DNA from 2 places in the Latilactobacillus parasakei genome. Region 2 is predicted to be linked to the other one. Evidence: predicted binding sites of a transcription regulator. Region 2 holds the regulator's gene; the other holds the start of a gene.
The links. Region 2 encodes NrdR, which represses ribonucleotide reductase genes. Its sites were predicted from a motif close to ACACNATATATNGTGT; they were not measured.
Positions count from the first base shown of each region.

Region 1 (15,302 bases), 500 kb from region 2:
ACGATTGTTAATTTGAGAAGGGGTTTGCACTTGTAAGACTTCAGAACAAAGGTTACTCATGATAATTTTACCGTCAATTGGGTTGGCTTTATTAGCCGTATCGATATTCACGATATAAGGGTAGCCTGATTCTTGTTGGAGCTTACTAATTTCATTTTCTAAATCACGGGCTTTAATTTTCGTTTTCTTAATCGCATCGTTTGCCACTAAGTTGTCATATTCAGCCGTAATATCGATATATGAGAAAGGTTGGCCGTATTCACGCTCAACACTATATGGGCTGAAGAGATACATATCAGCGTCTTCTTTGACTAATTCATAGTACTTATCTGGCACCGTTAAGCCGAGTGAGAGAGTCTTTAACCGATATTTTTCGTCCGCATTTTCTTTTTTAGCGCCCAAGAAAGCCACGACGTCTGGATGAAAAACGTTCAGATAAACAACACCAGCGCCTTGACGTTGCCCTAATTGGTTGGAATAAGAGAATGAATCCTCTAATAATTTCATAACAGGTAAGACACCACTTGCAGCACCGTCGATGCCTTTGATTGGATCACCAGCACCACGCAAGTTAGACAGGCTAATCCCGACGCCACCACCAATTCGTGATAATTGAAGGGCAGAGTTGATGGTCCGGCCAATTGAATTCATATCGTCGGTTGTTTGCAATAAGAAACATGACACTAATTCACCACGACGAGAACGTCCCGCATTTAAGAAGGTCGGCGTCGCTGGTTGGTAACGTTGATGGATCATTTCATCAGCAACACTCATTGCCAGTTCTTCGTCACCATCCGCAAAATAGAGCGCATTGGTGAAGACCCGGTCTTTAAAGTCTTCTAAGTAAAAGCCGTTATCATTTGTTTTAAGAGCGTATTGCGCATAAAACTTATAAGCTGCCATGAAAGATTTAAAATGAAAGTCTTGATCGATTAAATATTGGTTTAAGCGTTCCATAAAATCGATTGAGTAGGCCTTTAGAAAATCCGCTTCGTAATAGTTTTCAGCCACCATGTAATCCAAGCGATCTTGTAGTGATTTAAAAGTCACCATGTTGGGTTGCACATTTTGTTCTAAAAAGGCTTCTAGTGCTTCTTGATCCTTTTGAAGGGGGATTTGACCGTTAACCGGAATGTTGATTTGGTTATTCAATTCATAATAAGTTACGTTTTCAGTTTTAATCTCTTTTAAAGACATTAGCGCACCACTTTCTTAAAAAAATTAATAAAATGCCCGATTTTGGGTGTAAAAAAAGTGAAGACCAACTCTTCAAGGAGTTGGTCCCACTCGTAGATGCCTATTTTAAGGACAGCACTTAAACTTAAAAGGCCAATTTTTGTAATTCGGCTGGTCTAAAACCGGAGAAACTTTCAACACCGTCAGCTTCAAGCACAGGAACAGCTTGGAACCCTTTTTCTTTTAAGTAATCAATATATTGGGGTTCATCATTAATATTATGTTCGCTAAAAGTGATATTGTGTGTTTCTAAAAAATGCTTCGTCATACGGCATTGAGGACAGCCGTTCTTCGTATATAGTGTAATGTTAGCCATTGTGATTAACTCCTTGTAGAACTTAATTAGTAAGTTCAGTATACCGTTTAAAAAAGAATCATGCAATGTTTAAATACCAGATATGGTAGTCAAAAGTAAAACAGCCACTAATTATAGTGGCTGTTCGCGAATGATTCTAAATTCAACTTGTGTAGTGTTCCTGTTTTAAAGTTACCATTATCTTGGATAATGTCAATCCCCAATTCGATTGTAAGCAATTTGAAACCGACACCGTTTCAGCCGTAGCAACGTTCCTAAAAAATATTAAAATTTCTGACCCACCCTTGAAAAATCGGAGGACATTTTTTTACCGAACGATTTATAAAATTGGTGATAGAAGTCGTGAAAATTTTTGTTTGAAACGTAACCATGCAGATTGTTGGGCAATCATTTCATCTGTTAATAATACCGCGTTTTTGATATCTTCTAAATAAATCTGCTCGAGCTGACGAGCCAATTTAGGATCATAGATAAAAGCATTGGCTTCAAAATTCAATTTAAAACTCCGAATATCCATATTGGCAGAACCAATGGTGCTGATGTGACTATCCATAACCACTGTTTTGGCGTGTAAGAAGCCATCTTGATAAGCATAAATTTTAACGCCGGCTTCATGTAATAACTGACTATAATACTGTGTGGCCCGATAAATGAAAGGATGATCTGGCATGCTAGGGGTCATGATCCGCACATCGACACCAGACATTGCTGCTGTCGTGAGGGCATCGATAATACTATCGTCGGGTACCAAATAAGGGGTTTGAATCCATAGTTTCTTCTTAGCTGAACTGATCATCTTCAAATACCCCAACTTGATTTGTTCGTCTAATTTATCCGGCCCGCTCGAAACAATTTGCATCGCTGCCGTGCCACGGTTAGCTTCCGCTGCAATCGGGAAGTGGCTTTCAGAATAAGTTAAACGAATTGCTTCTTCAACACTGGCATTCCAATCCATCAAAAAGCGTACTTGAAGCGCCAAAACCGCGTTGCCGGTAATACGCATGTGTGTATCACGCCAATTGCCAAATTTAGCACTTCGGCCGAGATATTGATCGCCAACGTTAAAACCGCCGATATACCCAATTGTGCCATCTAAAACGACGATTTTACGGTGATCTCTAAAATTCAAACGAAAATCGGTAATTGAATGTTTTGAACTAAAGAAGGTCCGGGCATGTCCGCCAGCTTCTTCAAGTGGTCGCCACCATTTTTGGGTCGCCCCTTGAGAACCCCAAGCATCGTATAAGACGTTTACTGCAACACCTTCTCGGGCTTTTTGAACCAATAGTGCTTGTAGCTCATTACCGATTTGATCATTGTAAATGGTGTAGTACTCAATATGAATACTCTTAGTCGCTTTTTTAATATCGGCGAACAAGGCAGCGAATTTTTCGGTCCCGTCAGTATATAATGTGACGTGATTATCCTTTAAAACCGGTGCGTTGTTGATGTTTAAGAAAAGATTGACCATTTCAGTCGCTTCACTGGACAACACCTTCTTAGGTAATAACTCATTACGCCGATTTTCTTGACGTTGAATATCAACTAAGGCCAAAACCCCATCGTTGATTTGTGACTGACTTTGGAAAATCTTTTTCCGGGATAACCCCCGCCCTGTAAAAAGGTACAAAATAAAGCCGACGACAGGCAGTAAGATTAAAACCAGTAGCCACGCCCAAGTCGCCGCAATATCGCGCGGTTGTCGTAAGACGGTAATGACCGCAAAGAGGCCGTTAATTAAAATAATTGCGGAAATAATCTCCGTTAGTAGTATCATATGCAACCAATCCTTCCAGAAACTAATTAAGTGTATTTATAAACAGTCTACTAAAACCCATTTCGAAACGCCATGTTTTTAATGACTATTTTTTTAAGGCTTGTTGTGCGAGGTGGTGCGCCCCTTTATTTTGCCGATCAGGTAACCACTGATGTAGCACGAGGGAATAGGGCTGTTCTAAGGCGATAATCTGATCAACATATTGCTGATAATGTTTCGCATATTGTTTTTCGAGGCTTTGACAGACAATTTTACTATCAACATTAATTTGAAGCAGTGACTCGGTCAAAGCGAGTGTGGCAATCTTTTCTAAACCTAATTGAACCGCCATAAATTCGGCAACATGATTATCCACCGGCGGTAAGGGAACGCTAAATTGATATTGTTGCTTAGCGGTTACAATCAAAATCCCAGCTGCACTAGGACCGGGATTGCCAAGTGTGGCCGCATCCGTATAAAGTTTAATCATTCGTAAAGTTTCCACCTTTCCACTGACAGAGACCCCTAGTTAATGGTAATATGGACTGCATAAGGAGTGTTTCTATTGCAAACTAACAAACGCCTATTTTATCAACCAAACTACGCTTATTGCGTCACGATTTGGTCTTGGATTGGTTTTATTTATACGCTAGCTTTAATTCTGCAACTTGAACTCATTAATCTTAATTGGCAATCAATTACGGTGGGGATCATCGCGGTTATTTTAACCATTATTAATCTATTTGGTCACCGTCTCGACATCTCTGCACAGACAATAACGCTTAAACGACCATTATTTAAATATAACCGAACAATTCAATTGGCACAAACAACAGCCATAATTGTTCAAAAACACGGCTTATTAATTAAGACAACTGAGCTTGACTATCAACCAGAACAATTATTATTATCGGCGAAAGTTAAAAAACAACTGATCGCTACGCTACAAGCAAATAACTGGCCAGTTCAAAATAAACAGTAAAAAAATAGAGGACTCGTGCAAAACGTAAATCGTTTTGGCGCGGGTCCTCTTTTTAAATATCGTTAAGCTTCAATTTTTTGGACGTTAGCCGCTTGTAGACCGCGGGCGCCTTCTTTGACTTCGAATAAGACCTGATCATCTTTGTCTAGTGTCTTATAGCCGTCAATTTGGATTGCGGTAAAGTGGACGAAAATTTCCTCATCATCTCGGTAATTGATGAAGCCATAACCTTTAGCATTGCTAAACCATTTCACGATTCCTCGTTCCATCACAATCCCTCCTCTAAAGAGTGGTGTGTCAACACACCATTGTCATTGTGCCAATTAAGTTGTAGGCCTTAACTGGTCACAATTACATCTTACCACTTTAGTCGAGACGTGTCGAAGATAAAATTTATCGGATTACTATCTGCCAATTCCGTACAAAATCAGCTATACTAGGTACTATCATAAACAAAAGGAGCTGGTCGTTATGTCAGATATTCAAATCGCACAAGCAAATGAAGCTACAGAAATGAAGCCCATTACAGCAATTGCCGAACAAATCGGGTTACAGGCCACCGATATTGAACAATATGGGCCTTACAAAGCAAAACTTAACTTTCAAGCTATCAATCGGTTAAAAGAAAAAGAAGATGGCAAACTCGTTTTAGTCACTTCGATTAATCCAACCCCAGCCGGCGAAGGGAAGTCGACCGTTACTGTTGGGTTAGGGGACGCCTTACGCCAACTTGATCAATCAGCAGTGATTGCCTTACGTGAACCTTCATTAGGCCCTGTCATGGGGATGAAGGGGGGCGCAACTGGTGGCGGTTATGCCCAAGTCGTACCAATGGCTGATATTAATCTGCATTTTACCGGTGACATGCACGCCTTAACGGCCGCTGTAAACACCCTAGCAGCCTTAATTGATAATCATCTACAACAAGGAAATGTTTTAAACATCGATCCTAGACGGATTATCTGGAAACGCGCACTTGATATTAACGATCGTGCTTTACGCCAAGTCGTGATTGGCTTAGGTGGGCCAGTACAAGGGATGCCAAGACAAGACGGCTTTGATATTACCGTTGCCAGTGAATTAATGGCGATTCTTTGTTTAGCAACCGACATTACCGACCTTAAAAACCGGATTAGTAAAATCGTGATTGGCTACAACTATGATCGCGAACCTGTGACTGTTGGCGACTTAGAAGTCACTGGAGCCATCACCATGTTATTAAAAGACGCGCTCAAACCGAATATGGTTCAAACTTTAGAACATACCCCAGCACTTGTGCATGGTGGCCCATTTGCTAATATTGCCCACGGCTGTAACAGTATCTTAGCGACTCAAACAGCCTTGAAATTAGGCGATATTGCCATTACTGAAGCTGGTTTTGGCGCTGATTTAGGCGCTGAAAAATTCCTCGATATTAAGGTACCGCAATTAGGGAAAACACCAGATACCATCGTGATTGTGGCGACTATCCGTGCTTTGAAGTATAACGGTGGGATGGCCTTGGCTGATTTAACCACTGAGAACTTAGCCGCTTTAAAAGCTGGTTTCAGTAACTTAGCCAAACATATTGCCAATATGCAACGCTACGGTGTACCAGTTGTGGTATCAGTTAATGAATTTACGAGCGATACGGCTGCCGAAGTCCAATTGCTACAAGACCTTTGCCAAGCCATGAACGTCACTGCGGTCCCAACCAGCGTCTGGGCTAATGGTGGGCAAGGCGGGATCGAATTAGCTAAAGCGGTCTTAGAAGCCTTACAACAACCTAAGGCCTTCAAACCATTATATGATCCACAGGCTGACATTAAATCTAAGTTAACAACCGTTGTAACTGAAATTTATGGTGGCCGCGATGTCGTATTCGAAGGCAAAGCCATCAATCAATTAAAACAAATTGAAAAAAACGGGTGGGCTAACTTACCAGTCTGCATCGCCAAAACGCAATATTCATTATCAGATGATCCTAAAGCACTTGGTGCACCCAGCGACTTTACTATCCACGTCCGCGAATTGATTCCAAAGCTCGGGGCCGGTTTTATCGTCGCAATGACTGGGGCCGTCTTAACAATGCCAGGGTTACCTAAGAAACCAGCCGCACTCAATATGGATGTTACTGCAGATGGGACAATTAGTGGCTTATTCTAACGAGACTGTACCTAAATTGCACAATCCTGTATCCCACCACGAAAACTGATTGACAAGCGCGTTCTTTTTAAGGACAATGTTAATCAGTATGAATAGGAGGCAACCATGCTACTTTATATTATTTTAGGCCTATTAATCTTGGTGGGTGATCAACTCTTAAAAGGGTGGATTGTCGCCAATGTTAGCTATGGCGCGTTGCACACTGTGATTCCCAACATTCTCGGCCTTACTTACGTCCAAAATGACGGCGCTGCTTGGAGTATGTTGGCTGGTCAGCAATGGTTCTTCTATATTGTTACCATCATCGCAGTAGGTGTTATTGGCTATTTATTTTATACCTCTGAACGATCTGAAAAACTGTACCGCATTGGTTTAACGTTAATGTTAGCCGGCGCGTTAGGGAATTTCATCGATCGTTTACATTTAAAATACGTGGTTGATATGTTCCAATTAGAATTTATTAATTTCCCCATCTTTAATGTTGCAGATACCGCCCTCACTTGTGGTGTCATCTGCGTCTTTATTGCCATCTTGTTGAAAGAGAAAGTGACTCATGACTGAAAAAAAAGAATTTACAATTACAACCGAAACCGGCCGGATTGATAAGGTATTAAGCCAATTATTACCTGATTATTCGCGTTCCCAAATCCAACAATGGTTAAAAAAGGACCTCGTTGAAATCAACGGGCAAACTTCTAAAGGTAACCATAAAGTGGTCGCTGACGAAAAGATTAGCATCACGATTCCGGATCCCGTCTCACTCGATTTAGTACCAGAAGATATTCCTTTAGACATTGTCTATGAAGATGACCAAGTCCTTGTGGTCAATAAGCCACAAGGGATGGTTGTTCATCCTTCACCAGGCCATCCTAATGGGACTTTGGTGAATGCTTTATTAGCACATACACCACTTTCTGAAATCAACGGTGTTTTCCGCCCAGGAATCGTGCATCGAATTGATAAGGATACTTCCGGTTTATTGATGGTCGCTAAGACTAACGAAGCCCACGAATCATTATCAGAACAATTAAAGGCTAAGTCTAATCTCCGTGAATACCTCGCATTAGTGCATGGTAATATCGAAGAAGACGAAGGCACAATCGATGCACCAATTGGCCGTTCAAAACTGGATCGGATGAAACAAGCAATTGTCCCAGACGGTCGCCCAGCGGTCACTCATTTTGAAGTTGTCGAACGCTTTACGGATTATACTTTAATTCGTTGTCGCTTAGAAACTGGCCGGACACATCAAATCCGTGTGCATCTTGCTTATATTAACCGCCCAGTAGCCGGCGACCCAACTTATGGTCCTCGGAAGACATTGCCTGGTAAAGGGCAATTCTTACATGCTGCTGTTTTAGGCTTTAAGCACCCAACAACCGGTGAAAACATGCGTTTTGAAGCGCCATTACCAGCCATTTTTGAAAAAACGTTGCAGGAATTACGCGAAAACAATTGACAAACCGCGATTTATCAACTATGATTATGACAACTTAATAGAAACCTTTAATTTCAGTCCCGTGAGGCTGAGAAGGCACGGTGAATTAATCCATTAGATTAGGACTCTAGGACTAGTCTCAAACTGTAACCTCTCAACCAATATCGGTTGAGAGGTTTTTTGTTGGAAGGAGTGTCATGAACATGGTGAAAGAAGTCGTAGATAGCACAACAATGAAACGTGTTTTTACACGGATTACTTACGAGATTATCGAACAAAACAAGGGGATTTCAGACCTTGTCTTTGTCGGCATCAAAACACGGGGCGTTTTTATCGCTGAACGCATCGCTAAACGTTTAGAACAACTCGAAGGCGTTACGGTACCAGTGGGGACACTTGATATTACACTTTATCGTGATGATCAACATGATTTAAATAGTCATAATGAACCCCAACTAAATGGCAATGACATCCCTGTCGATATTACGGACAAACACGTTATCCTCATCGATGATGTCTTATATACTGGCCGGACAATTCGGGCCGCACTTGATGCCTTAATGGATCTTGGTCGCCCTAAAAAAATCTCACTCGCTGTTTTAGTCGATCGTGGTCACCGCGAACTACCAATTCGACCTGATTTCGTTGGTAAAAACATTCCAACTGCTCTTAACGAACAAATCAAAGTCGCTATGCAAGAAATTGATGATCATGATGGCATTACCATTGAAAAATTGAATTAAAGCTAGAACCGTTTAATTGTCTCCAGAGAGAGCAAAAGGGTTTGCCCGCATAATTGGCGAAGACTGACCAGCATCAGTCCGCCACTATGCGTCCAAAGGACATACCCGCAGAGTAGGGATGTCCTTTTTTTATCGCCATTATCACTTAATGATTAATTATCGGAGGTCTTCATATGACAAAATCAACTTACCGTAATCCCGATGCGGTGTTAGACGTAAACGAGCGTCCAACAACCGGGAAATGGATTGGCTTATCCATCCAACACATGTTCGCCATGTTTGGATCAACCGTCTTAGTCCCCATCCTAGTCGGTTTAAACCCTGGGATTGCACTCTTTAGTTCCGGGGTCGGCACCCTGATGTACTTATTAATTACTAAAGGAAAGATTCCAGCTTACATGGGCTCGAGTTTCTCATTCATCGTCCCAATGCTCGCTTTAATGAAAACAACTGGTTATCCCGGGATTGCGCAGGGGACAATGGCCGTCGGTGCGGTTTACCTCATCGTTTCTGTCTTAGTAAGTTTAATTGGCTCCGGCTGGATCGACAAAGCCTTGCCACCGATTGTTGTCGGCCCGATTGTCATGGTCATCGGCCTCTCATTAGCCGGTACAGCCGCTAAACAAGCGACAATCAATGCCGCTGGTAACTATGACTTGAAATTCTTCGCGGTCGCTATCTTAACCTTACTAATCACAATCGCCTTTAACATGTACCTCAAAGGCTTCATGAGTTTGATTCCGGTCTTACTCGGTATTGTCTCAGGTTACATCATCGCCGTTTTGTTCGGCATCGTCGATTTCCAACCGGTCTTAAACGCCCCTTGGTTCAAGATACCGGATTTCCAAGTCCCATTTGTCACCTATAAACCCGGTCTTTACTGGGGTGCAATTCTCAGTATGGCACCGATTGCTTTTGTCACAATGACGGAACACATGGGCCACATCATGGTCTTAAATAAATTAACGAAACGCAACTTCTTCAAAAATCCTGGTCTCCACCGGACTTTAGCAGGGGACGGAACAGCTTCCATCATCGCCGCTTTTGTTGGGGGTCCTCCTGTCACCAGTTATGGTGAAAACATCGGTGTCTTAGCCATTACTAAAGTTCACAGTGTCTGGGTATTAGGTGGCGCTGCATTTTTTGCCATCATCTTCGGTTTCATCGGTAAACTGAGCGCACTCATCCAAAGCATCCCAGCACCCGTTATCGGCGGGATCAGCTTCTTACTCTTCGGCGTTATCGCTTCAAGTGGACTCCGGGTCTTAATCGACAACCAAGTCGACTTCGATAAAAAACGGAACTTAATGATTGGCTCATCAATCTTAGTAATTGGGATTGGGAATGCTTACTTACAACTTGGTCAATATCAATTCTCAGGCTTAGCGATTGCAACGGTCTTAGGTATCGCAATGAACTTAATCTTGCCACAAAAATCAAAGAGTGAAATCGAATTGGAGGCACAACAAAATGACTAATCAAGCGGCGATTGTATCTGTTGAACAATTAACGAATTCATCTGTTTTAGATTTAATTGAACGGGCGGAAGCCTTTAAACAAGGCGCGACCTGCGAATTAACGCGTCCCGTATACGCGATGAACCTCTTCTTTGAAAATAGTACCCGGACCAAAACGAGCTTTGAAATGGCTGAACGCAAGCTGGGATTATCGGTAATGTCTTTTGAAGCCGAAACCAGCTCAGTCTCAAAAGGAGAGACACTCAGTGATACACTTAAGACGGTCCAAGCAATCGGCGTCGATTTTGTCGCTGTTCGTCATCCGCAAAACAACTACTACGACGATTTACTCGCCGATCCAGCCTTCCACTTAGCCTTGGCTAACGGCGGGGACGGCAGCGGTCAACATCCATCACAATGTTTACTTGATATGATGACCATTCACGAAGAGTTCGGACACTTTGACGGTTTGAAAGTGGTTATCTGCGGTGATTTACGTCACTCACGAGTTGCTAAATCCAACATGCAACTTTTAAAACGACTGGGTGCACAACTCTACTTTGCGGGTCCTGAAGAATGGTTTACCGCTGAATTCAACGATTACGGCCAACACGTCGCCCTCGATAGCATCTTAGATCAAGTCGATGTGGTCATGTTACTCAGAATCCAACACGAACGCTTTGACTCAGCCGAAACAATGACCGACGAAGCCTTCCACGTTAAATATGGCCTAACAGCACAAAGGGCCGCCCAATTAAAAGCAAGTGCCATCTGGTTACACCCAGCACCGGTTAATCGCGACGTTGAAATCGCCGATGAATTAGTCGAAGCATCCCAATCACGGATCTTCAAGCAAATGCACAACGGGGTCTTCATGCGCATGGCCATGATTGAACATTTATTAAAGCAAAAAAATCTCATTAAAGATTAGGGGTCTGCAATATGTATCGACTTATCCAAAATGGTCAACTATTAATTGACGATCAACTCGTCAAAAGAGACATCGCGATTGATGAAAAAGGACGGATCACTGCGATTGAAGCGCATATCACACCGAGCGATGAGCCAGCCGAAACAATTTTTGACGCACAAGGCGCACTTGTAAGTGCCGGCTTAATTGACGGACACGTTCACTTCAGAGATCCAGGTTTCACCGATAAAGAAACCCTCCAAACAGGTAGTCAGGCTGCAGCTCACGGTGGTTATACAAGTGTCATTGCAATGCCGAACCTCAACCCAGTACCTGACAATCTACCCGATTTCAAAATATTAGTTGCCCGTAACCAAACGGAAACAAGCGTCCATACGTACCAATTTGCACCGATCACCGGCAATTTAGTCAATAACGACCTGGTTGATATGCCAGCGTTCAAAGCAGCAGGTGCCGCCGGTTTTACCAATGACGGTCACGGAGTGCAAGACGCTCAAACAATGTACCTCGCGATGCAACAAGCAGCAGCAATTGATGCGCCAATCGTCGCGCACGTTGAAGACATCTCATTAGTCAACGGAGGTGTCATTCACGACGGTGCCGCGGCTAAACGGTTAAACGTTCCTGGCATTCCTAGCGTGAGCGAATCCGCCCAAGTGGCTCGCGATATCGAACTCGCTCGTGCAACCGGCGTTCACTACCATATCTGTCACATTTCAACTAAGGAAACAGTGGCGCTTGTCCGCCGCGCTAAAACAGAAGGTGTCAATATCACCTGCGAAGTCACACCACATCATCTTTTACTCGACGATCGCTCAATCATCAGTGACGATGCCATGTTAAAAATGAATCCCCCCCTCAGAACGTTAGCAGATCGTCAAAGCCTCTGGGCAGGTCTGATGGACGGTACAATCGACGTGATTGCGACTGATCACGCACCACATACCGCGGCTGAGAAAAGTCAGTCGTTATTACAAGCACCATTTGGTATAGTAGGGAGTGAAACAGCCTTCAGTTTACTCTATACACACCTGGTCGTTAATGGCCCCTTTAGCTTAGCGCAATTATTAGCTAAAATGACGACCGTTCCGGCGCGGGTTTTCAATTTACCAGCAGCTGGTCAACTACGCGTTGGCGACCAAGCCGATATCGCTGTTTTTAACCTGACACAACCCACTACTATTCAAGCAACCGACTTTCAATCTAAGGGTCACAACACGCCATTCATCGGTGAAACGGTACTTGGCGGTACAGAATTGACCTTAGTTGCCGGTCAAGTTGCTTATCAAAGGAGTAAATAGCTTATGAAACGTTATCTCATCTTAGAAGACGGCACCGTCTTTAGCGGTTTTGGCTTCGGTGCACCTACAATCTCAACCGGTGAAATTGTCTTTAATACCGGTATGAGTGGTTATCAAGAAACCATTACGGATCAATCCTACAACGGCCAAATTATTGCTTTTACATACCCATTAATCGGCAATTACGGTGTTAACCGCGATGATTTTGAATCAATCAAACCTACTTGTAAAGGGGTGGTCGTTCATGAAGTCCCACGCTTAGCTAATAACTGGCGAATGAACATGAGCCTTGACGACTTCTTAAAACAAAAGAAAATTCCCGGTATTTGGGGCATTGATACCCGCGCCTTAACGCGTCGCTTACGGGATAAAGGTACTATGAAGGCCAGCATCGTGGATGCCGCCGACGATCATGCTTTTGATCAATTAAAAGCCTTGGTATTACCTAAAAATCAAGTTCAACAAGTATCAACGGCTAAACCATATCCTAGTCCTGCGACCGGTCGCAATATCGTGGTGATTGACTTCGGATTGAAGCACAGTATTTTACGCGAATTATCAAAACGCAACTGTAATTTAACCGTCCTACCTTATAATGCCACCGCTGAAGAAATTCTCAGTCTCGATCCAGACGGCGTCATGTTAACCAACGGCCCTGGGGATCCAGAAGATGTTCCAGAAGCAATCGAAATGATTCGGGGCATTCAAGGTAAGCTACCAATCTTTGGGATTTGTCTTGGCCACCAATTGTTCGCACTCGCTAACGGTGCTAAAACATACAAAATGAAGTTTGGTCACCGCGGTTTTAACCATCCTGTTCGCGAAATTGCCACTAACCGGATTGATTTCACGTCACAAAATCACGGTTTCGCCGTTGATGCAGACTCAATCGACCCCCAACAACTATTAGTGACCCACGTTGAAATTAACGACCACACTGTCGAAGGACTCCGTCATCGTCAGTACCCAGCATTTTCCGTTCAGTTCCATCCAGACGCAGCACCTGGTCCACACGATGCTGTCCACCTATTTGATGAATTCATCGACATGATTGATGATTTTAATCGCCGCCAAAAATAGAAAAAGGGGATTTAGTGATGCCAAAAAGAACCGATATTCGTAAAATTTTAGTCATTGGCTCCGGTCCAATCGTGATTGGTCAAGCTGCCGAATTTGATTATTCAGGAACCCAAGCCTGTCTTGCACTTAAGGAAGAAGGGTACCAAGTGGTGCTCATCAACTCAAACCCTGCGACGATTATGACTGATAAAACAGTTGCTGACACGGTTTATATCGAACCAATCACACTTGATTTTGTGACACAAATTTTAAGAAAAGAACTACCAGATGCGATTTTACCAACACTTGGGGGTCAAACAGGCTTAAACATGGCCTTAGAACTCGCTAATTGTGGGATTCTTGCTGAACTCGATATCGAATTACTCGGGACAAAATTAAGTGCCATCGATCAAGCTGAAGATCGGGAATTATTCAAGAACTTGATGAACCAACTCAATGAACCCATCCCTGAATCAGCCATTGCGCACTCATTAGCTGATGCACAGGAATTTGTAAAACAAAATGGCTTCCCCGTAATTATTCGCCCGGCCTTCACACTTGGTGGGACAGGCGGTGGGATTGCCGAAAATGCAGGCCAACTCAAAACAATCGTCAAAAACGGAATTGCATTATCCCCAGTTGGTCAAGTCCTTGTTGAACAAAGTATTGCAGGTTACAAAGAAATCGAATTTGAAGTGATGCGTGATCGCAACGACAACGCCTTAGTCGTCTGCAATATGGAAAACTTCGATCCAGTCGGCATCCATACCGGTGATTCAATCGTCTTTGCCCCAGTTCAAACATTAAGTGACCGCGAAGTACAAATGCTTCGGGATGCTTCATTAAAAATTATCCGGGCCTTGAAGATTGAAGGGGGCTGTAACGTTCAATTAGCCCTTGATCCTAACAGTGAGCGCTACTTCATTATCGAAGTTAATCCTCGGGTGAGTCGTTCATCAGCCTTAGCCTCAAAAGCAACAGGTTATCCAATCGCTAAGATGGCCGCTAAAATTGCGGTTGGTCTAACGCTAGACGAAATCTATAACCCAATTACCGGGACCACTTACGCGCAATTCGAACCCATGTTGGATTACGTTGTTGCCAAGATTCCCCGCTGGCCTTTTGATAAGTTCAATAAGGGTGATCGCCAATTAGGTACACAGATGAAAGCGACTGGCGAAGTCATGGCGATTGGCCGGAACATCGAAGAATCACTCCTAAAAGCCGTTCGCTCACTTGAAATCGGGACAGCCCACCTTGAATTAGAAGGTTTAACCAGCGTCAGCGACAACGATCTGGTCCAACGGATTATTCATCCGCAAGACGACCGTCTTTTCTACCTTGCAGAAGCATTACGGCGTGGCTATCTCATTCAGGAATTAGCTGAATTAACGAAGATTGATTTATTCTTCCTAGATAAGATCAGCCACATCATTGAATTAGAAGAACAACTCCGTAGCCAAAAAGGCGACGTCGAATTACTCGAAATCGTTAAGAAAAACGGCTTTTCAGACGAGAAGATTGCCAAAACATGGCAAATCACGCCAATCCAAGTACGCCAAATGCGCCAAGAAAGTGGTATTCAACCCGTTTATAAGATGGTCGATACTTGTGCTGCCGAGTTTGAATCACAAACCCCTTATTACTACGCGACCTACGAACAAGAAAATGAAAGTTTAGTTTCCGCTAAACCATCAATCTTAGTTATCGGTTCTGGCCCCATTCGGATTGGTCAAGGGGTCGAATTCGATTACGCAACCGTCCACTGTGTACAAGCTATTCAAAAAGCTGGTTACGAAGCAATCATCATGAATAGTAATCCAGAGACGGTTTCAACTGATTTTTCAATCTCCGACAAGCTTTACTTTGAACCATTAACACTCGAAGATGTTTTAAACGTCGTCGAACTAGAAAAACCAGAAGGCGTTATCGTTCAAT
Region 1 is NZ_CP186861.1:335,238-350,539, reverse strand. It holds gene nrdE (class 1b ribonucleoside-diphosphate reductase subunit alpha) at 1-1,197, opposite strand, end outside; gene nrdH (glutaredoxin-like protein NrdH) at 1,322-1,552, opposite strand; gene cls (cardiolipin synthase) at 1,872-3,329, opposite strand; gene ACPBEH_RS01720 (ribonuclease HI family protein) at 3,415-3,798, opposite strand; gene ACPBEH_RS01715 (EbsA family protein) at 3,874-4,290, shown strand; gene ACPBEH_RS01710 (cold shock domain-containing protein) at 4,353-4,559, opposite strand; gene ACPBEH_RS01705 (formate--tetrahydrofolate ligase) at 4,762-6,435, shown strand; gene lspA (signal peptidase II) at 6,541-6,996, shown strand; gene ACPBEH_RS01695 (RluA family pseudouridine synthase) at 6,989-7,894, shown strand; gene pyrR (bifunctional pyr operon transcriptional regulator/uracil phosphoribosyltransferase PyrR) at 8,077-8,616, shown strand; gene ACPBEH_RS01685 (uracil-xanthine permease family protein) at 8,790-10,094, shown strand; gene ACPBEH_RS01680 (aspartate carbamoyltransferase catalytic subunit) at 10,087-11,004, shown strand; gene ACPBEH_RS01675 (dihydroorotase) at 11,016-12,305, shown strand; gene ACPBEH_RS01670 (carbamoyl phosphate synthase small subunit) at 12,309-13,385, shown strand; gene carB (carbamoyl-phosphate synthase large subunit) at 13,403-15,302, shown strand, end outside.
Region 1: a site for NrdR is predicted at 1,657-1,672, ahead of nrdH (glutaredoxin-like protein NrdH). Genes of this name have one in related genera too.

Region 2 (15,302 bases):
GCATTTTTCATTTCAACTGCAAAGGTTGGAAAATGAATTAACGTCGTTTCAAAGCCTTGCAGCGCTAGCTCATTAGCGATTGCGCCTAGTAAATAAGTCTTACCGACGCCAAACTGGCCACTTAAATATAAGCCTTGATGAAAATCGGTGGGCGCTTGCCGATAAGCTTCGACAAACTTCAACGCTTCAATTAACGGCACTTGGCGCTCACTGGCGTCATATTGTGCGAGGCTCGCTTCAACGATGTCTTTAGGCATATTAATCGACTTCACACGAGCCTTCAATTCAGCTTGTGCCCGCTTTTGAACTAGATCCGCCGTTGGTTCATAACTAACATCGATAAAGTGGTTACTCAACACCAACTTAGGCGCGTAGCCTGGTGCCAGCGTTGTTTCACCGTTTAAAACTTTCTTTTTTTCATTGACGTATTCATAGATTTTAGCGGCACTGCGCGCCACTGTTTCTTGTGATAGGGCGGCCTGATTAGCCTGAATAAAGGCCTGCACATCAGGATCTTGTAAGGCTTCTTCAACTAATTTATTAAAGCGCTGATTCAGGCGTTGCCGGTTCATATAGTCGGTTAAATCTTTGCCCATATTTTCCATTATGATTCCCGCCCTTCACGGATTTTCTTGAGTAATTGATCAATTTCTTGCTGATCCGCCTTACTTGATGTGGTTTGTGGCGCTTGATAATCAGACTTAGCCCATTTAGGCACAGTTTCCTGCTTGGTCTTGGCTTGATAGCGCGGTTGTCGTTTAGTTTGTTTCGTTTCTTGTTTAGTTTGGAAATCACGGATTTGTAAAATGGCATCAGCTGGCGTCTTAACACCTTGTTGCGCCCATTGGTTAGCAATCCGATCCAACAAAGCTTGTGTTAAGCCCTCATACTGGCTAATAATATAAACCACTAAAATATTTAAAACATCGTTGTTGAAAATATAACGATTTTGCAAGTCCCGTAATGCGCGAATTTCATTTTTCGCCACAAAGCCGTGATTTTTTTGCTTGAGATATTCTAAGTAATCCACTGGCAAATACTGCTGACTTTCGGTTAACCATTGCATCTCTTTTTCGTTAAAGCCGGCTTGTTGCCATTCTTTTTGTAGGACCTCGAGTGGCTTCTTAGCCGGTTGTTCGCTGTTATTTTGAACACTATGCCGACGCGTATAATTATTCAAAACATTTTGTTCTAACGCATCCATATTGACCCGACTATCAGCAACATCCATGGTAAGGCCGATTAAGCGTCCTAGCTCCATTTCGTCTAATCCATAGAAATAATGCAAATTAAATAATCGTTGCTCATTACGTAAAATTTCATCCGTATCGATTTGGTTCTGTGCAACCACTTCTTGCAACAAAGCCCAATCAAAAGTGCGCAACTCAACTGACGTGAAACTTGGTTTTTGCGCCTTTTTTTGTTGATACGTACTTTGCGCCTCAGCAACTGCCGTAGGCGCCGTTGTTAAATGATCATTTTGAACGTGGAAAACCGTCAAGAAGTTCTTCGTAACCTCTTCGTATTCCTTAGAACGCACTGGTTGTAGTTTAAAATGCTCTCTCAATTCAATAAACCGCTTCTCACCGACTGATTCATATAAAATAACACTCAATAAATCATCATTGAAGAAAATATGCGGCTGCATCGGTGCGTATAATTCGTACACCAGATTGCGGCCCGTATTATTATTTTTTTGATAAGTCCGCATTAAGCCCAACGCTTCTAACTTATTACGCGCATCATAAAAAGCTGGCAAATCGACCCCTAATAAATTCAACAAGGTTGCATGCGTTTGGAAAGTCGTTTGACTTTTAGCCTGGGTTGATTGGCTCCATAACAAAAGATAGAGACTGTACGCGACAGCCCCCATCAGTGGTTGGTATAAATAGGTGACGACTGTTTGATCAAAATCGCTCAAATAGTTAGCTTTTGTCACCATAAACCCATCTTTAGGACTTAAATAATCAAATGCGTCTGACATCCACTAACTCCTTTCGACTAATCTTGGTCTTTAGCCTTTTCTTTTTTCATCATTTCTTGTAATTCCGCCATAAAGACATTCATGTCTTTAAATTGACGGTAGACACTAGCAAAACGAATGTAAGCAATCTCGTCGACGCCTGGTAAGACAGCCATGACATATTCACCGACAGCTTGTGACGACACTTCGTTTTCGCCTAATGCTCTGATTTTATTTTCAACTTCATCAACAATTTCAGTCATTTGTTCCATCGTAACGGGCCGCTTTTCAGCAGCCCGAATTAAACCACGCAATAATTTATCCCGGTTAAACTCTTCGCGCGTTCCATTTTTCTTAATAACTAATAACGGTGTTTGCTCCACCCTTTCAAAAGTTGTAAACCGGAATTGACAATTTTCGCATTCGCGACGACGCCGAATAACGCGTCCTTCATCTGTTGGTCGACTATCAATTACCCGTGAACTATTTTGATGGCAATGTGGACATAGCATAAAGACACCTTCTTATCTTTTAATTTAAGGAATATTAATTGTATTTTACTATTCTAAACAGATAGTATAACAATATTATAACATGACATGCAACAGAGTGGTCTACCAACCGGGTTGATTCTGAGGATTAGCAGTGTTAGGCGAATAACCGATGCAATCGGTTGTTTGACTAACATCGCTAACCGCAGGAATCAGGTTGGTAGTCCACGTTTCAGATTGATTTCGCACTGGGTTACTTTTTCACATTTGCTGCGTAGTGTAAGTAGGCCAAAAAAGGAGCTGAGACAAAAGTAATTTTGTCTTCAGCTCCTTTTCGATATCCGAATATTGATGGTATAAACGTGTCCTATAAGTCATATCCTTCCGGTTAACCCTGAATGTCAAACGATTGCTTGCAGCAATCATTCGCCATTCTGTGTTAATCCTCAGGTCATACCCGACTTATGACACACTCCTTCCAAAACTGTCTTTAATTGGGCTTCCAATTGAGCCAGTGAACCTTGGTTATCAATCACAAAATCTGCTCTGTCGCGTTTTTCAGTCAATGATGCTTGACTGTTAATCCGTTTCAAAGCATCTTCGCGACTTAATTGATTCCGCGCCATCAATCGCGCTAATTGCTTTTCAACTGGTAAATAAACGACCATCACCCCGTCGCAAACCATTTCGTAGTGCTGTTCATACAACAACGGTAAATCCAAAATGACTAGCGGTTCTTGATGCGCTTTAGCCGCGGCCATCTCGGCCATAATCGTTTCCCGAATGATGGGTGCGGTAATCGCGTTGAGTTGTGCTAATGCGGCTTGATTACCAAAGACCAATTTACCCAAAGCCGCCCGATCAACCTGACCGTTTTGCACAAACTGCTCGCCAAAAGTGGCTTGGATTTGCGCTTGAACGCTTTGATTATTCGCCAACACTTGGTGTGCGATTTGATCCCCATCAATAATAGGCACTCCTTGTTGGGCCAGCATTTGAGAAACCGTTGTTTTACCGGTAGCAATACCACCGGTTAGGCCTAAGAAATAAGTCATTATTTTGCATCCCTTTTAATCTGACACTTTGGACAAAAATGCGTCCCCCGTTGTGCCACTTTAATCTTCTCGATTGGTGTCCCACATCGTTCGCAAGGAACCCCCTTTTTACCGTAAACATGCAGCATTTCTTGGAAGGCGCCAGCATGACCGATCGCGTTCAAAAATGTGTTAACCGTCGTCCCTCCATGATTAATCGCTAGTTCTAATTCGGCGATAATCTCATCGTGGAGGCGATCCGTTTCAATACGCGTTAAAACATTGGCTGGTGTTTCCGGATGAATATGACTCAGCCACAGCGTCTCATCAACGTAGATATTACCTAAGCCGGTCACAACCTTTTGATCTAATAATAATGGCTTAATGGCTTTGTGATGCTTTTGCAACCGTTGATAGAAGTCCGCCTTTAAAAAGGTCGTTGGTGTTGGTTCCGGACCTAAGTCCTTCAACCCGGCTACCGTATTTTCCTGACCGGTTTCAATCAACTGCATTCGGCCAAACTTCCGCGTGTCTAAGTAGCGCATTTGTTGACCATCCGTGAATTCAAAAATTACGTGCGTATGTTTTGAAATCGGTGCCTCCTTGGCAACCACTTCATACTTACCTTCCATTCGCAGATGGCTAACAACCGTCAGCTGCTCTCCAAAACGAATTAGTAAATATTTCCCCCGCCGATCAACAGCAGTAATCTGTTGGCCTACTAATCCAGCAGTAAAGACTTCATCTGGATTAACAATGATTTTCGACCAGCGAATATCGATTGCTGAAACAGTTTTACCAACCGCTAAGGTTTCAAGTCCCCGGCGGACATTTTCGACTTCTGGTAATTCAGGCATTTTCCGTCACCTTATTTCTTAATATCGTACCAAGTTGGGCCAAAACCACTTTCGACCTTCAATGGCACCGCTAATTTAACGGCTGAATCCATCACACTTGGGACTAATTTTTGTAAGATTGGTATTTCTTCAGTTGGTGCTTCAAAAATCAATTCATCGTGTACTTGTAATAACATTCTGGCTTGTAAGTTCGCCTTTTTCAATTCTTGTTGCATTAAAATCATTGCCACTTTGATAATATCCGCAGCACTACCTTGAATTGGCGTATTCATCGCTGTCCGTTCTGCAAAAGAACGAAGGTTAAAGTTCTTAGCGTGAATATCTGGTAAATAACGACGCCGGTGGAAAAGCGTTTCGACATAGCCTTCTTCGCGCGCTTTTTTAACAATATCGACCATGAATTGTTGGACACCCGGATATTGTTCGAAATAAGCGTCGATAAAGCGTTTGGCTTCTTGCCGTGAAATCCCAATATTTTGAGATAAACCATAATCGCTAATCCCATAAACAATCCCGAAATTCGTAGCCTTAGCTTGGCGCCGCATATCTGGTGTCACTTCATCAGCACTATTTAAACCAAAGATCTTCATCGCAGTATTCGCATGAATATCCCGATCTTCTTTGAAGGCCTCTTGCATATTGGCATCCCCTGAGATGTGTGCCAATACACGTAATTCGATTTGCGAGTAATCAGAAGCAAACATTTGCCAGTCTGGATGGCTTGGAACAAAGGCTTGGCGAATCTTGCGGCCCTCTGCCAAACGAACTGGAATGTTTTGTAGGTTAGGATCAACTGACGATAAGCGACCGGTTTGCGTCAAGGTTTGTAAATAACGCGTATGGACTTTGTTATCTTGATGAATTGATTTCAATAACCCTTCAACATAGGTTGATTGAATCTTGGCGATTTGACGATAATCCAAAATTGTTTGAACAATCGGTGCATCCTGCCGTAATTGTTCAAGCACATCGACAGCGGTTGAGTAGCCCGTCTTTGTCTTCTTAATGACTGGTAAGCCCATTTTTTCAAATAAAATGACGCCCAGTTGCTTAGGTGAGTTAATGTTGAAGGTTTCGCCAGCTTCAGCGTAAACTTTTTCTTCCAAAATCTTCAAGGTCTGGCTGAATTCCGAGCCCATTTGTTGCAGGCGACTAGCATCGACCCGAATCCCTGTTATTTCCATTTGCGCCAATACGAGGGCCAATGGTAATTCCATATCCGTAAAGAGATCGAATTGTTGATGTTCCTTCAATTGTTCTTCAAGTTGTGGTTGTAAATGATAAATGGCCGCCGCTTTTTGAACAAGATGTTGATACAACAAGGCTGGTTCAGTTGGGACAGCCCGTTTGGCACCTTTCCCATAAACGGCCTCGTCTGTTTGCACATTTTGATACTCGTGTAAATTAGCAACCGTTCCTAAATCATTACTGTTATTCGTCGTATTCAATAAATAAGATGCTAATAATAAATCGAACTCAACGCCCGCTAAATGAACACCTAATCGATTAGCTGCCACTTGCGTCCGTTTAACATCAAAGACCGCTTTAGGATGGCTCGCATCTTCCAACCAATCCTTCAATACTGGTTCAGCTAGTAGCGCAACATCATCACTGACATACCAATGATCTGGTGCACCGATGTAAAAGCCAATTAAATCGGCGGTATGGTAATTATCGGTTAACATTTCAACCCCGAAGGCAACCGGTGTTTTAATCGCTTGAACCGTTTCTAAATTATCCAACGTCAAAACGGTGTATTGATAGTTTTCCGCCGGTTCAGTCGTTTCTGGTGTCACGTTTAACTGCTTTAAAAAGTTTTGAAAGTTCATCTCTTGGTAAAAAGCAATCAACGTATCGATGTTTGGGCCTTCATACGTGATGTCCGCTAACGTCGTTTCGATCGGTGCATCCCGCAAAATCGTCGCCAATTTTTTGCTCATAAAGGCTTGATCACGATCTTCAATCAGATGTTCCTTCATCTTACTCTTTTTCATTGCATCGACATTTTCGTAGACCCCTTCGATGCTCCCAAATTCCGTTAGGAGTTTCAGCGCCGTCTTTTCGCCGACCTTTGTGACACCCGGATAATTATCAGAGGTATCACCCATCAAACCCTTTAAGTCTACGATTTGACTAGGTGCTAAGCCTAATTTTTCTTGTACATGTTCTGGTGTGTAGGCTTCTGTATCGTTGACACCTTTGACCGTGATATTAACGGTCGTTTTATCTGTTGTTAGTTGTGTTAAATCCCGATCACCCGTCACGATATTGACAACAAAGCCATCTTGTTCTGCTTGGCTCGCCAACGTCCCAATAATGTCATCGGCCTCATAGTTGGCTAATTCAGCCGTCTGAATGCCATAAGCGTGCAATAATTCCTTAATATAGGGAAACTGTTCCGTTAATTCTGGTGGTGTCTTAGAACGACCGCCTTTATAGTCGGCAAACTGTGCCGTTCTAAAAGTCGTTTTGCCCGCATCAAAAGCTACTAAAACATGTGTTGGTTCAAATCGTTTCAAGATAATGTCTAGCATATTCTTGAACGCATAAATGGCGTTGGTATGTAACCCATCTTGATTGGTAAAACTGTCTAACACTTGGTGCATCGCGTAAAACGCTCGAAACGCTACACTGTTACCATCAATTAATAATAAACTTTTTTGAGAACCCATCGTGTTCCTCCTAAATTCGTAAAGTCGCTTCCTCTATTCTAACAAAGAAAAGCAAGACCGGATACTGATTTGGCTGTACAAAAAAAGGAATCTGGTAATAAGCCTTACCAAGATTCCTTTAAATAAATTATTTTGCTTCTGGTCGATTAAGGTTCATTGAAACCATTCGTTCAAAGATTTCTTTACTTTGACCGATAGTAGCATCCACTTTATCCTTACCCACTTCATTTTTAAGATCATTGTAAAGATCCAAGTAATAATAAAGTAAGTGATGATAAACTTGTAACCCTTTTTCAGTTAAATGCACACGACGAATCCGTTGGTCTTTTTCGTCTGATTGTTCAGCGATGAAGGCCATCTTCCGTAACGAACGACATTGACGTGAAATGGCAGAGCGACTAACTTGCATCTTGTCTGCTAAAGCACTGTTTGTTGTTTCGTTATCGTTGTTCTTAATTTCGTGCATCACTAAGAATTGATCAAATGATAACCCGTATTTTTGACTTTCTCGGTTCATCGATTCACTCAAATTGTTAATGAGCCACCGGTATAATCCTGCGAATTCCATAAAATCAGACCATGAATCACCGATTAGGTCGGACTTATTAGTTGCATCCATGTTTTACCTCCTATATGCCGTTCAGATCACTGATTATCATAAATTAAGACGATTTCCCGCAAACCACTTACTTACTTTAAGTAGATAAAGATAAAGTAATCAAAACATAAATTATTTGTTCGTCTTATTCTATGCAATTAATTGATTATAAACGACATTTCTTTAATTAAACTTCAACTCACTATGACTTAAAGCGTTATAACCAGTTTATAGTATTAAAAACTATATTTCAACCAACTTCCCTCAACTTAATAAAAAGATTAGTGTCATTGACTATTTTGAACATTATTCACTTTATTGATTAGAAATAATATCAAATTTTTTATAATTTACTAATCGTAGTGTTAGAAAGTTATGATACCGCCCACATATACAGCGTTAACAGTCTTTAAATCTGGTTTTTCTGGGCGCTAAGTTAGCATTTGAACAAAATATTAATATTTTTATTTTAGTTGACCGTACCTGCTTAGAGCGTATTGGGCAGCGTTGCGCTAAAAGCTAGCGCTTGGTGTGTCAAATCCCACAAGTTAACGGTGATTGATTGCGGCACAACCTCTTGTTCATCGTAATGGCAACTGACCTCATACTTAAATTCAGTCTCAGATTGCTTTTTACTCAAGATAATCCGCGTCGCCAATTGCTCAAAATCGTCCAATGAATAATTAGTGCCCGCAACTTCGCCTGGAACATGTGTATCCCGCAAGGTTAGTCGATAATGGTTATTTTGATAGGCCGCATATAATTGATTTACCCGTGCTTGATTATTAGGCATGAGGTAATTAATGCTTGGCCGATCCCCATGATTCAAATGCGCTGTGCCGGTAAATAATAAACCGTCAATATCGTCGCCTTCTGAAAGCGTAAAGCGAAAGGGCAACAGGTGCGTCCGATGATATAAATTGACCTTTTTTCCAGCCACTTCTGCATATTGATGACTGACTAGGTCGTATCCCGGCGTATTGGCCTGTTTACGTTTTTCATCGCTTCGCGTAATCAGCCCACTTTGAATAGCTGACTGGCGTGCTTTTAAAATACCTGTCGTTAATAAGGCAATTGCACCAACCGGTCGTTCTTGTGCCATTTCGGCGACTAACACATCTCCTGATTGTCCAGGTTTATCCAACTGATTCATTGTCTGTTCAAAATGAGTCGTTGGTATGTAATGGTACGCAACCTGTACATCTTCAATAAGCGTTTGTGGCGGCGTTAGCTCCTCAGCATCCTCTGTTTCATCCTGACCCTTATGCGTCCGCACAAATTGATACAGTGCATACCCCAACCAAGCAACGGCAACCACTGTTATTAGCGGCTGATGGCACCATTTACCCAAGTTATATAAGAGCAGTATTCCTAAATATTTTTTCATCAGATATCCTTTAAGTTAGTTTGCGGTGCTTTAAACAAGCAAGATGAGGCATATACCAGTTTATAGTATTAAAGAACATGTTTCAACAGACATATTATTAAATTAAGTAAAATTTTGCTAAATTGACTATTAATATGCTAAATTTCTGCTTTTTTACTAAAAAAACAGCCCCAACTAGGAGACTGTTTTGAATTTATTTAATAATTGTAATCGTTATGTGCCGCCGACCCCAACTGACACATTGGGCAACGCTTGGAAAGTGCACATCAATAATATGGCCCTTAATGGCACCACCCGTATCACCTGCAATTGCATAGCCATAACCTGGTACCAAAACAAGCGAATTTAACGGAATAACTTTTGGATCAACAGCAATACAATTAGGATTTTTCACCAAATCAATCCCCGTCGCACCGTAGCGACTTAAACCCGGTTCTGCCGTTGAATAAGCAGTTGCTTGCACATCAATCGTTTGTCCTGGTTTTCCCTTGGCGGCAGCAGCTAGTGCCGCTTGCTGTTGATTATTGACGGCTGATAGTTTTTGATTAGCCGCTTTAGCGGCAGCTTCATCTTTTGCCTTGGCAGCTGCTTTGGCTTGCTCCTCAGCCTCTCTTTTTTGTTCTTCAATCTTCTTTTTACTGATATCAGTTAGTTGCTTTTGACTCTGGCTTAGGTCTTTTTTCATCTGGTCAACTTGCTTTTGTAAATCAGCCGTTTGTTGATCCAAATCTTTTTTCTGTTTGTCTAAAGCGGCCTTACTTTCTTCTAAGTGTTTTTGAATCGTCACCATTTTCTGATAACTAGTCGCTAAATCAGCCATATTCTGATTATCTGCATCTTGTAAAATCGTCAAAGTATAAACGCGACTCAATAGGTCACTTAATGAATCAGCCGACAATATGGTATTTAATACATCCCGGTTATCTTCAGATTTTTGTAATGCCTGCAAATGGGACTTGGCATAGTCCTTTCGTGCCGCTAATTCTTTTTTTTGAGCTGCTAAGATCGTTTCAGCCTTATTAATGTGTTCTTCATTTTCTGTAATTTTCGTTTTTAACTGATCAACTTCTTGATACTTAGCATTCACTTTGGTTAACGTACTTTGAATTTTACCGTTGATGGTATCGATACTTTTTTGTGTTTGTTCTTCTTGTTGTTTTAATTCGCTAAGACTGGCAGCACTGACTGAGCCCGCCGTTGTCACAATGATTATGAGTCCTGTTAACATCATTAAAACCATTTTCTTGAATCGCATCTTGGTTAAGCCCTCCCCCTACGTTATCACTATTTCAGATTAATTATACAGAATAATGATGGTTAATGCTATTACGTTTTAGTATTAACTAATATAAAAACTGTTGTTTAGTTCGTTCCAACCACCTATAATAGTCGTTAAAGCGCCATCATTCAACTGATTAGGGGGCATTATTATCCAAAAAGCCATTATTTTGCTATGTCTATTCGCAGCATTTATGATTATTTTGGCGACAAATCAGCACTATCAGTCGTTGGCTTTGTTATTTTGGCTAATCGGTTTCATCTCAATTATCAGCGCCCTGATTCTCGCATTGTTAATTCAGCGCCAATCTAAATAGTCATCAAAAAAAGAGGTCGGACAATATTGTCTGACCTCTTTTTGATTAACGTTTTCGAAGTGCTCTTGCCATTTCACGATCTTGTTCCTTACGCTTGAGCGTTTCTCGTTTATCGTATTCCCGTTTCCCTTCACCAACGCCGATTAAAACTTTAGCGAAACCGTGTTTTAAATAAACACGTAACGGGACAATTGTAATCCCTTTGTCCTTGGTCAAAGCACCAATTTTAGCAATTTCCTTCTTGTGTAACAATAATTTTCGGTTACGCAATGGATCATGGTTAAATTGGTTGCCTTGCTCATAAGGACTGATATGGACATTTTCTAGATAAGCTTCGCCCCTACGAACACGTGCAAAGCCATCACGCAAACTAATTTTTCCCTTACGAACCGATTTAATCTCGGTCCCGGTTAAAACTAAACCTGCTTCAAATGTCTCAAGGATATTGTAATCATGCCCAGCTTTTTTATTTTGTGCAATCAAATTAGCTGGTTTTTGTGGATGTTTCTTTGCCATTCAATCACCTACTTTTTAAAAGTACGTTTTTGTGAGTCCTTTTTAGCCACTGGCCGTCTTGGATGACTGTTTTTCTTTTGGTCACCACGTCGTTGACCGCCTTTTTCATGGTCTCTTGGGCGAGTTGGGCGCTTAGGTCTTGCTTCTATCTTACTCAAAATTTCAGCAGAAGCCAAGGGAACTTCCTCGCTTGCTAACAATTCAAAGTCTACAGAATGTGCATCTAAGTCAACATTAGCGACTTTAACCCGTACTGGTTGGCCAATTCGGAACATCTTATGTGTTCTTTCGCCCACTAAAGCCAATTGACTTTCAACGAAGCTATAGTAATCATCTTTCATTTGAGAGATGTGTACAAGGCCTTCAACCGTACTTGGTAAGGCGATAAACATCCCGAAGCTTGTCACAGAACTAATAACAGCATCGTATTCATTACCAACCTTATCAAGCATGTATTCAGCTTTCTTAAGATCAACAACTTCACGTTCCGTATCAATTGAACGTCGTTCTTCAAGTGATGTTTGTTCAGCGATTGGTTGTAACTTAGGTGCCCATTTTTCTTTTTCTTCAATCGTCATGCCGTTTGTTGCATAGTTATGAATCAAACGATGGACCATTAAATCAGGGTAACGACGAATTGGTGATGTGAAATGCGTATAGAATTCAGCAGCCAAACCAAAGTGACCCAGTGATTCATCTGAATAATGTGCTTGTTGCATACTTCTTAATAACATCGTTGTAATAATAGGTTGTTCAGGTTGACCTTCAATTTGCGTCAAGACTTCTTGTAACATCATTGGTGTTACTTTTTTGCTTGAGCCTTGGACTTGAATGCCATAAGCTGTGATAAATTCGAAGAAGTTCTTCATCTTATCAGTATCCGGTGTTTCATGAATCCGGTATAAGAAAGGTGCATTAGCAGTACTGTAATGTTCTGCAACAGTTTCATTAGCCGCCAACATGAATGATTCGATCATGCGTTCTGAAAGACCGCGTTGACGTAATTCAATATCAATTGCCTTACCATTTTCATCAACAATAATTTTAGCTTCGTCTTCTTCAAAGTCGATTGCGCCACGATTATGACGTTTCTTCAAGAGGATTTCATGTAATTCAGCCATTGTTTCAAACATTGGCACCAAACGTGCGTATTGATCACGTAAGTCAGCATCTTGGTCCGTCAAAATCTTATTAACGTTGTTATAAGTCATTCGAGCGGTTGATTTGATAACACTTGGGAAAATATTGTGATCGACCACATTACCATGTTCGTCAATTTCCATCTCACAAGTTAATGCCAATCGTTCAACGTCTGGGTTTAATGAACAAATCCCGTTAGAAAGACGGAATGGTAACATTGGAATCACGCGATCAGTTAAGTAAGTACTTGTCCCACGTTCGAGCGCTTCAGCATCTAATGGTGAGCCTTCTGTAACATAATAACTAACATCGGCAATATGCACGCCTAAGTAGAAGTGACCATTGTCCAATTGACGGACATTAACGGCATCATCAAAATCTTTTGAATCGTCGCCATCGATCGTCACAACTGGTTGGTCGGTTAAATCTTTACGGCCAAACTTATCTGTTTCTAAAACAGTATCTGGAATAGCTTCTGATTGTAAACGAACTTCTTCTGGGAAGTCTGTTTTAATATCATGTTGGTAAACAATTGATAAAACATCAACACCAGGATCGTTTTTATTTCCTAAGACTTGTTTGGCAATCCCGCGCATTTGGCCGGGTGTATCGATACTTGGGTATGATGTAATATCGACTTGGACCATATCCCCTTTTTGAGGGTGTAAACCGTTATCTGTTAAGTAAATTAAATAACTGCTTAATTTTTTAGCATGGCTTTGAATGTAACCAATCAAGCCTGTTTTTTCTTTTTGGATATCCGAATAAGGCATGAATTCGCCGACGATTTCTTCAATCCCCCGCGTAATCACTTTAGCCACTTTCCCTTCAGGACCGCGGCGGCTGTTTTCTTCTGCTTCTTTGATGATGGCCACTTCAACAGTGTCACCATTCATTGCGAAGTTTGTGTTTGGTGGTGCGATAAAAATATCTGGATCACTTGGTTCTTTATCAACCATTGAGACGAAACCAAAACCCCGATCGTTGGCGTGGAAAACCCCTTCAACTAAGCGTTGGCTAGCTGGTAATCTGAATTTACCGGCATCATCCATTAAAAGGTGCTTGTCCCCTTCTAATTCGGCTAATACTTTCACTAAATCTTTGAATCCTTGTGAGCCGGCCACACCGATTCGTTCACTGATTTCTGATACGTTTAATTGTTGCGTTTCATCTGCTGCAAAAATGGCTAAGATGGCAGCTTTCATTTGGTCAACTTGTGTCAAATCAACACCTCTTTCTTATTTCTCATAACGTTTAATAAATGCTTCAACATCTGTTTCTAATTGGTGGTGCGCCCGATCGACTGTAATCACGTGACCGGCATTGTCATACCAGTGATAATCAACTGGTGTTTGCTGTGCTTCTAAGCGTTGTTTTAATACTGATGCGCCATTAGGATCAATCACCTGATCTTGACCACCTTGACCGATAAAGACAGGCTTATCACCAATCTGATCTAAATCGGCGGTGACTAACGCGCTAAAATCAGCGATTGCTTGTAGTTGTTGTGGTAATTGTTGCTTAATCTTGGCCAATTGAACGGCTTGATCAGCGGCCGTTTTTTCAGCCATCTGATAAAGGTGTTGCGCATAACCCAGAAATAGCGGTTCTAATTTATCAGTTGGTCCTTCTAGTACTGGCGCGCTAAAAATGCCACCACCAATCACCGCTGGCATCGTTTCGATTGCGCGCATCGCGAACAATCCACCCAATGACAACCCAAAAATAAATAGTGGTTTCTTGGCAGCAACTTGTAACTTCTGAATGGCAGCCGTTGTATCCGCCCACCAAGCTTGAACATTACCTTCTTCTAAGATATCGAATGGTTCAAAAGTGGCGTGCCCCGTAAAGTGCGGTGCAAGCACACTGATTTGCTGTTTCTCTAAAAAACGGCCCATCATATGAACATCATTAGCACTTCCTGTGTAAGCGTGCAATAGCACCACGCCAACTGAGCCACTATCATAATAGTAAGGTTGTGGTAACCGATACTGCATTCAAACCCGCCTCCAGTACTTGACCGATTTAATTCATTTAAAAAGGTCTCCTGCTATTTGAACAGGAGACCGCATCAACGTTCTTATTAGAATTCGATCCGTCCTACTTGCTTTAGTGTGATGATAAATAAACTAATGCAATTGCAAAGACGAAGAATAAAGCCCCTAAAACGACGGTCACTTTCTGCATGAAAGCTTCAAAGCCACGGGCCTTTTGCTTACCAAATAAATCACCAGAGCCACCTGATAATGCGCTCAAAGCGTCCTGTTGTTTACTTGGTTGCATCATGACTGCGATCACAATCAAGATTGAATCGATTAATAATAAGTTCAGGATAAGATTTTCCAACCTAATTCCCTACCTTTCTATCTACACTGTCTTTTAATACTTTAGCATAAAAAGTAGTTAATCACCACTTTTTTATCAATTATTTCACGAGATTCTCATCCGCTTTTTTTAAGGTTTGGGCAGCGGCTTCAATCTGTCGGCGAACGGTTGCTCGTAAGTGATGATCGGTTAAAATGACCAAGGTGTCACCCGCGCGAATCAGCGTATCACCATGCGGAATCAATTCCGCTTCGCCGCGCCGCACGGCAATTAATAAACAAGTTTCCGGCCAAGCAACATCGCGGACTTGATGATCTTCCAATGGTGCCCCGGCAAAAATCGGTACTTCCAAACGATCCTTAAATTGTGCCATATCGGTTTTAGGTTGGCCAATTAAGCGTTGTAATAATGATGCATAAATCGGTGCGCCACCCATCAAATCAACCACAACATACGCGACTAATGATAAAATTGCCAGCGGCATTAAATGGGTAAGTGTCCCAACCATTTCGGTCACCAATAAAATCGCCGTAAACGGTGCTTTCCCGATGCCGGCAAAATAACCGCCCATCGCAAAAATAATTAAATTAGGAACATAAACAGGTGCTAACCAGCCCAGTTGGACCATCACCAAACCATAGACGGCCCCAATTAACGCTCCCAGTGACAAGATGGGCAAGAAAATCCCCCCTGGCAAGCCAGAACCATACGAAATCATTGAGAA
Region 2 is NZ_CP186861.1:2,101,119-2,116,420, reverse strand. It holds gene dnaI (primosomal protein DnaI) at 1-605, opposite strand, end outside; gene ACPBEH_RS10465 (replication initiation and membrane attachment family protein) at 605-1,984, opposite strand; gene nrdR (transcriptional regulator NrdR) at 2,002-2,475, opposite strand; gene coaE (dephospho-CoA kinase) at 2,901-3,509, opposite strand; gene mutM (DNA-formamidopyrimidine glycosylase) at 3,509-4,345, opposite strand; gene polA (DNA polymerase I) at 4,357-7,017, opposite strand; gene ACPBEH_RS10440 (transcriptional regulator, SarA/Rot family) at 7,145-7,636, opposite strand; gene ACPBEH_RS10435 (hypothetical protein) at 8,103-9,002, opposite strand; gene ACPBEH_RS10430 (3D domain-containing protein) at 9,196-10,257, opposite strand; gene smpB (SsrA-binding protein SmpB) at 10,643-11,113, opposite strand; gene rnr (ribonuclease R) at 11,122-13,476, opposite strand; gene ACPBEH_RS10415 (alpha/beta hydrolase) at 13,492-14,250, opposite strand; gene secG (preprotein translocase subunit SecG) at 14,363-14,599, opposite strand; gene ACPBEH_RS10405 (ClC family H(+)/Cl(-) exchange transporter) at 14,679-15,302, opposite strand, start outside.